DNA from 3 places in the Mesorhizobium sp. M0037 genome. Region 2 is predicted to be linked to each of the others. Evidence: predicted binding sites of a transcription regulator. Region 2 holds the regulator's gene; each other region holds the start of a gene.
The links. Region 2 encodes LexA, which represses DNA repair genes until DNA is damaged. Its sites were predicted from a motif close to TGTTCNNNNTGTGTTCNG; they were not measured.
Positions count from the first base shown of each region.

Region 1: the regulator LexA is predicted to act here: its motif matches at 1,105-1,122, upstream of uvrA (excinuclease ABC subunit UvrA).
Region 3: the regulator LexA is predicted to act here: its motif matches at 1,489-1,506, upstream of dinB (DNA polymerase IV).

Region 1 is NZ_JAMYVB010000001.1:639,309-641,574, reverse strand. Features, by position in the region: gene NKJ78_RS03290 (ATP-dependent Clp protease proteolytic subunit) at 1-121, shown strand, start outside; gene NKJ78_RS03285 (hypothetical protein) at 268-489, shown strand; gene uvrA (excinuclease ABC subunit UvrA) at 1,272-2,266, shown strand, end outside.
Region 2 is NZ_JAMYVB010000001.1:759,173-761,438, reverse strand. Features, by position in the region: gene NKJ78_RS03980 (GntR family transcriptional regulator) at 1-271, shown strand, start outside; gene lexA (transcriptional repressor LexA) at 477-1,259, shown strand; partial or broken gene NKJ78_RS03970 (ComEC/Rec2 family competence protein) at 1,253-2,266, opposite strand, start outside.
Region 3 is NZ_JAMYVB010000023.1:3,021-5,286, forward strand. Features, by position in the region: gene dinB (DNA polymerase IV) at 186-1,427, opposite strand; gene NKJ78_RS26800 (hypothetical protein) at 1,661-1,897, shown strand; gene NKJ78_RS26805 (heme-copper oxidase family protein) at 2,052-2,266, shown strand, end outside.

The DNA of each region.
Region 1 (2,266 bases), 120 kb from region 2:
CCGCACCTATGAAGAGGTCGAACGCACGCTCGACCGCGATTTCTTCATGACCGCCAAGGAGGCCAAGGAGTGGGGCCTCGTCGACCATGTGTTCGACACCCGCAAAAAGGCGGCGGCCTGATCGGCGGATTGAATGCAGGCCGGTGTTCCCTCAATTTCAACGCCGCTGGTCTGGCCTCGCCTTGAGCGCGGCACTATAGTCTTGCCATGCGCTACCACCTGAACAGACTGACCATAGCCATTGCCATCACGGCGGCGACGTCGAGCATGGCCTTTGCCGGGGGCAGCACCAGCACGTCGCGGAAAGGCGCCCTGCCCGGCGTGACCGGCGACTACCGCATCGCCAAGCCCGCGCCGCAGCCGGAGCCGGACGACGCGCTGCCTGCCGGCGAGAACGGCACGTTCAAGATCGGCGACACCGATGTCAGGATTTCCGGCAGCATCACTGTCGATGTCGGCACGGGTGGGATCAAGCCGCCGCGCCGGTAGCCCCTTTTCCAATTACTATACGGGAGAGAAAGCCTGCGCCGACGACTTCCTCACAAAAGAACAGCCCCGCCGTTGCTTCCGCTAACGGTCGGGGCTTTTTTTGGATTCCAAATCCAAACTGCCGGTAGTGTTATACCGACTTTGATTTCGGATGCTTCGCGGCATTCAGCCGACGATCCGACTAGCCGTCTCTGATTTTTGTGGGATTCGGCAGGTCACGGTTTGTCTGGTGGTTTGTTGGACTGACGCGATGCGTTCGTTTGGACGCATACACTCCAATGCCTTGAAACTACCTGGCACTTATGCCCGCCGCGGCTCCACTAGCAGGTGGAGCCTCAAGGGACTATCCGGTGGCGTCATGCTCCGCTCCTATGTCCGTTGCGACTGGTGTCAATCCGAAGCACAAATCGCAAAAACCTGCGGCGTCTCGCAGGCCGCTATGGGCGGCGAGGCCATCAAAGACGGCCGGCTCCGTTGACTCCGGCAGAGTGCGCCCCTGATTTGACGGCGTCAACCTTGAATAGCCGGTTACGGAAAATGTGATCGTCGGGAGCTTACGTCAGGGTCAGTTTCTGAAACACCCTTGTCAGTTTCTGCACAGCTTTGTCAGGAGCGTGTTCGGTCTTTGTTCTTTCCGCTTGCCCGTTCGCGCGAAAGACGGTTAAACGGCTTTGGTCGAGAAGTGTGGCGTCTCTCGACGTGGCGGCAAAAATACCTACATAGGGAATGGCCGGGAAAACCCGCCGATCCCACTGACACCAGACCTGAGGCGGCGACCGGCGATGGCCGACCATAAATACCTTTCCATTCGCGGGGCACGCGAACACAACCTAAAGAATGTCGATCTCGACCTGCCGCGTGACAGCCTGATCGTCATGACCGGCCTGTCGGGCTCCGGCAAATCGTCGCTTGCTTTCGACACCATCTATGCCGAGGGCCAGCGCCGTTACGTCGAGAGCCTGTCGGCTTATGCGCGCCAGTTCCTCGAAATGATGCAGAAGCCGGATGTCGACCAGATCGACGGCCTGTCGCCGGCCATCTCGATCGAGCAGAAGACCACGTCGAAGAACCCGCGTTCGACGGTCGGCACCGTCACTGAGATCTACGACTACATGCGCTTGCTGTTCGCGCGCGTCGGCATCCCCTATTCGCCGGCGACCGGCCTGCCGATCGAGAGCCAGACGGTTTCACAGATGGTCGACCGGGTGCTGGCGGTCGAGGAAGGCACGCGCCTTTTCCTGCTGGCGCCGATCGTGCGCGGCCGCAAGGGTGAGTATCGCAAGGAACTGCTGGAGCTGCAGAAGAAGGGCTTTCAGCGCGTCAAGGTCGACGGCGTCTTCTATGAGATCGCCGATGTGCCGGCGTTGGACAAGAAGTACAAGCACGACATCGATGTCGTCGTCGACCGCATCGTCGTGCGCGGCGACCTGGCGACACGGCTTGCCGATTCCATCGAAACGGCGCTCAAGCTGGCGGAAGGGCTGGCGGTGGCCGAGTTCGCCGACCGGCCGCTCGACGCCAGCCAGACCGGCGAGGACTCGGTCAACAAATCGAAGAACGAGACGCATGAGCGCATCCTGTTCTCGGAAAAATTCGCCTGCCCGGTTTCCGGCTTCACCATTCCGGAGATCGAGCCCAGGCTGTTCTCGTTCAACAACCCGTTCGGCGCCTGCCCGACCTGCGACGGCCTCGGCAACCAGCGCGCCATCGACGCCAGCCTGATCGTGCCGGACGAAAACGTCTCGCTGCGCGACGGCGCCGTCAGCCCGTGGGCGAA
Region 2 (2,266 bases):
GCATCGCCATCACCGCTTTCTGGGTCTGGCCCCGACGCTGCGCGCCGCCGCCGGCCGCACGGACGGACACCGGAAGGCCGTGGCGGCCCTGCGCGACGCCGTGGCGATCGAACACCATACCGCCCTGATGGAAGCGGCCCTCGATCGCGACGTCGAACGTGCGAAAACTCTGATGACCGCTCACATCGGCTACACGCTGCGGGTCTATGCCCAGAGAGAACCCCGCGCGGATGCTGCGCAGCCCCGTCCGAAAAGGAAGCGGCGATCGTAGCCGACGACGCAGGGCACTTTGTCTTCGTTTCACCCCGTTGCTGGCAACTGGGCGCAGGCGGCGCTCGCAGCGCCGAACGTTACGCTGAACAAAACGTCAACACATTCATTAAACTTTAAAAGGTTGCGGAACACAACTGGAACAGATAGTGTTTGTTCTGGGTTTGTTTTTTCTGATTCTGGTTTCAGAACCCTTGGGGGCCGCGATGCTGACGCGCAAACAACATGAGCTTCTGATGTTCATCCATGAACGCCTGAAGGAGAGCGGAATCCCGCCGTCCTTCGACGAGATGAAGGAAGCGCTCGACCTCGCCTCCAAGTCCGGCATCCACCGCCTGATCACGGCGCTTGAGGAGCGCGGTTTCATTCGCCGGCTGCCGAACCGGGCGCGCGCGCTGGAAGTGCTGCGGCTGCCCGACTCGATCGCACCAGGCCTCAATGCGGCGAGGAAGTTTTCGCCGAGCATCATTCAGGGCAGTCTTGGTCAAACCGGCCAAGGGCAAGGCGGCCAAGGACAAGGCGCGTTGGGCCAAGGCGGTCTCGGCCGCCAGATCAAGCCGGGCTCGCCGTCGCGTTCGATGTCGGCCGGCAATGACGATGCCGTTTCCGCGATTTCAATCCCGGTTATGGGACGCATCGCCGCCGGCGTGCCGATCGACGCCATCCAGCATCAGACCCATTCGATCTCGGTGCCGCCCGATATGATCATGGGCGGCGAACACTACGCGCTCGAGGTCAAGGGCGATTCGATGATCGAGGCCGGCATTTTCGATGGCGACACGGTCATCATCCGCAATGCCGACACAGCCAGCCCCGGCGAGATCGTGGTGGCGTTGGTCGACGATGAGGAAGCGACCCTGAAACGCTTCCGCCGCAAGGGCGCCTCGATCGCCCTGGAAGCCGCCAACCCGGCCTACGAGACCCGCATTTTTGGACCGGACAGGGTGAAGGTGCAGGGCAAGCTTGTCGGATTGATCCGGCGCTACTGAGCCGGCTTGGGTTTGTACTTTTCACGCTGGTTGTAAGGCGGCAGGCCGCGCGCTTCGCGGGAGAAGCGGCGTTGCTCGTGCCAGGGGCGATACGGCTTGTCGACGGCGAGCGGATGGTTGGCGCTGCAGCTGCCGATTGCGGATCGAAGAAGACGGCGGCGCTGCCGTCGCGGGCCAGCTGTTTCTTCGTCACGACCAGCACCAGCGGGTCGCGGCACGGATTGTAGGCGGTGGCGTCATCGATGACGATCAGGCTCGCGAAGGCACAGGCCGGCCGCGCCGTCTTGCGGTCTTTCGCAAGCGCTACAATGGCTCCGGAAGGGTGCCGGGCGATACAGAGATCGCCGGTGCAATAGAAGGGCGAGCCGGGCGTCAGATCGAGCGGATCGAGATCGAACCGCGTATCTGTTGCCTCGAAAATCTCAGGTGGGATAATGGTTTCGGCCCGCAGCGCCCGTTTCCAATTGTCCGTGGTGAATTCGTTGGAGCGTTCGCGGTTGAGGGCGAGTTCGCCGCCACCGATCGGCATGGCCACCAGATGCGCATCCTCGGATATGAGCACGTCTGGCGTAAGCACCTGCGGCACCGTCAACAGGCCGGCCAGCGCGAAAGGCACGGCCGCCAACCTGAGCCAGGTGGTGGCCATGGTGGCGATGACGAGGGCGACCGCCACTAACAGCACCGAGCGGATGGAGATCAGCCCGACGGCGTCGACCGGCGAGCGCTCGGAAATCCAGGCCGATATAGCGATCATCGCCGTCAGGCCTTTGCCCATCACATAGAGGAACGGTCCGTCGGCGCCGAACGGCATCGCCAGCGCGCTGAGCACGGCAAACGGCATGACGATCAACGATACAATCGGCATCACGGCCAGATTGGCGATCAGGCTGAGCGGCGACACACGCTGAAAATGCCAGATGGCGAACAGCAAGGTTGCACTGCCGGCGATGATCGAGGTCATGGCGAGGCCGCCCATGGCCAGCGCGAATTTTCGCGACAGGAAGCCG
Region 3 (2,266 bases), on a different contig from region 2:
TGCAAGTCCACCTTCATCGACAAAGCGTTGTTCTTGGGCGTGCATGGCGTGGCCGGGTTGCGGTGCGAAAAATGTCCGAAACTGCGGCGGGTCTGGCCTGGCTGGTCGGCCTGCTCAGGCAGACCGGAAATGCAGCGCTATCTTCGGGTGCCGCGTAAGCATTGGCCTGGCCGTCGCGGCGGTCCTCAAAGCTCCTTTTCCGCCAGTTCGCGGAAGGCATCGGGAACCGAGCGCCGGGCTTCCAGCGCCACGGCGCCATAGCCGACAGCCTCTCTGCCAAAGCGCTGGCGGATCTTGTCGATGGCGCGGTCGGCGCCAAAGCGCGCTAGGCCTTGCCTGCTGCCGGGCCGCTGCTTTTCATCGGCAAGCCCGAGCGGCAGCTCCAGCTGCAGCTCGGCACTTTCTTCCATCTGCGACACCGAGACCGCCAGCAGCGAGATGGTCTTCTCTCGAGGGTTGGCGGCCAGCACGCCGCGCACCAGCTCCTCGGCGATTTCGGCCAGCATCGCGGTTGCCGAAATCGGCTGATCGAGCGTCAGCGAGCGTGTGACCGCGCGCAGATCGGCGAAACGCACGCGCACCGTCACCGTGCGCCCGGGCCGTGATTTCGCCCTGAGCCGGCTGGCGACCCGGTCTGCCAGATGCAGCAGGACGGGTCCGAAGATACGCGCCTCGGCCGGCCGTCTGCCAAGCGCCGACTGCGCGCCGGCGGAATGCGACCGCCTGTGGGTTTCGAGCTTTCGCGGGTCGCGGTTCCATGCCAGCGACGCCAGCTTTTCGCCGGCGGCGGGCCCGAGCAATCTTCGCAGCGCCCCACCATGCGTCTTTGCCAACTGGCCGATGGTCTCGATGCCGATCTCGGCCAGCCGCGCTCTGGTCGCCGGGCCGACGCCCCACATCAGCCCGACCGGCAGATCATGCAGGAAGGCAAGTTCGGTGTCCGGATCGACCACCACCAGCCCGTCGGGCTTGGCCACCTGCGAGGCGATCTTGGCCAGATGCTTGGTGCGCGCCACGCCGATCGAGATCGGCAGGCCGAGCTCTGCCCGGACGCGCTGACGCACCGTGGCGGCGATCTCGGCCGGCGGCCCGAACAGATGCGTGCAGCCGGCGACGTCGGCAAAGGCTTCATCGATGGAAATCCGCTCGACCAGCGGCGTGAAATCGTCGAGCACCTTGATGGCGGCGTCGCCCAGCCGCTGATAGTCGGCGAAATGGCCGCCGACGAAGATCAGTCCGGGGCAAAGCTCGCGCGCGCGTCGTCCGGGCATGCCGCCGCGCACGCCGAAAGCCCTGGCTTCGTAGGAAGCGGCAAGCACGACGCCGCCGCCGACGGCGATCGGCTTGCCCCTGAGCGCCGGGTCGAGCAGCTGCTCGACCGAGGCGTAGAAGGCGTCGAGATCCGCATGCAGGATGGTGGGCTCCATCCCGACCGTTCCCTTTGCGGCGTTGCAGCATTAGCCGCGTCTGTTGTGAGAGGCGTTTTTGCCGAACAAATAGAGAACAAACAGGGCCTATTGTCAAGCGAAGCGGTTGTCGCCGGCCGGCCCGTTCCAGGTCGGGCTGTCGAGTGCTCCGCCTGGGCATCGGACCTGCGGAACATTGCCTCTCGCCTCGGCGTTCATATCCGCGACGGGACGCTGTTTTTTTGGAGGCCGGTATGGGCCAGTTCGAGATGATCGACCTCGTCAGCGTCATTGACGCCTGCACGAGCGATCGCGTTGCCGGGCACTGCGTGTCAATGGCCAGGGCGGTGGAGGAGTTGCGAGTGCTGACCGGTGATTTCGTATCGCCGGACGAGACGGTGGCCAACGCGCTGTCGGCAGTGGCGCTGGGGCGCGGCTGCGCGGTGGTGTTCGACGAGCGAGCGGGCGCCGACATCTTGCTGACGCCGTAGCGCGGCGGCGCCGGGTTGTGGCAGCCAGAAAAGTCGAACAGCGTGCAAAAAGCTGTGCAGGCATGGCCCCATAACCGGGGCGTGGAAAAGTTCTGCGCGTGGGTGTATTCTCCAGGTCGCAAGCGGTCGCAGACCGCATAGGGGGAGAAATGACATGCCGAGGGTTTCAGAACTCTTTTTCAAAACTGCCATCTTGTTCCTGATGTTGGGGATTGCGGCCGGCCTGCAGATGGCGATCTCTGGTGACCACGCCGCTTTTCCGGCGCACGCGCATATCAATCTGCTCGGTTGGGTGACGAGCGCCATCTTCGGCGGCTACTACGCGCTCAATCCGCAAAAGGCGGCGCGTCGCATCGCCATGATCCACTA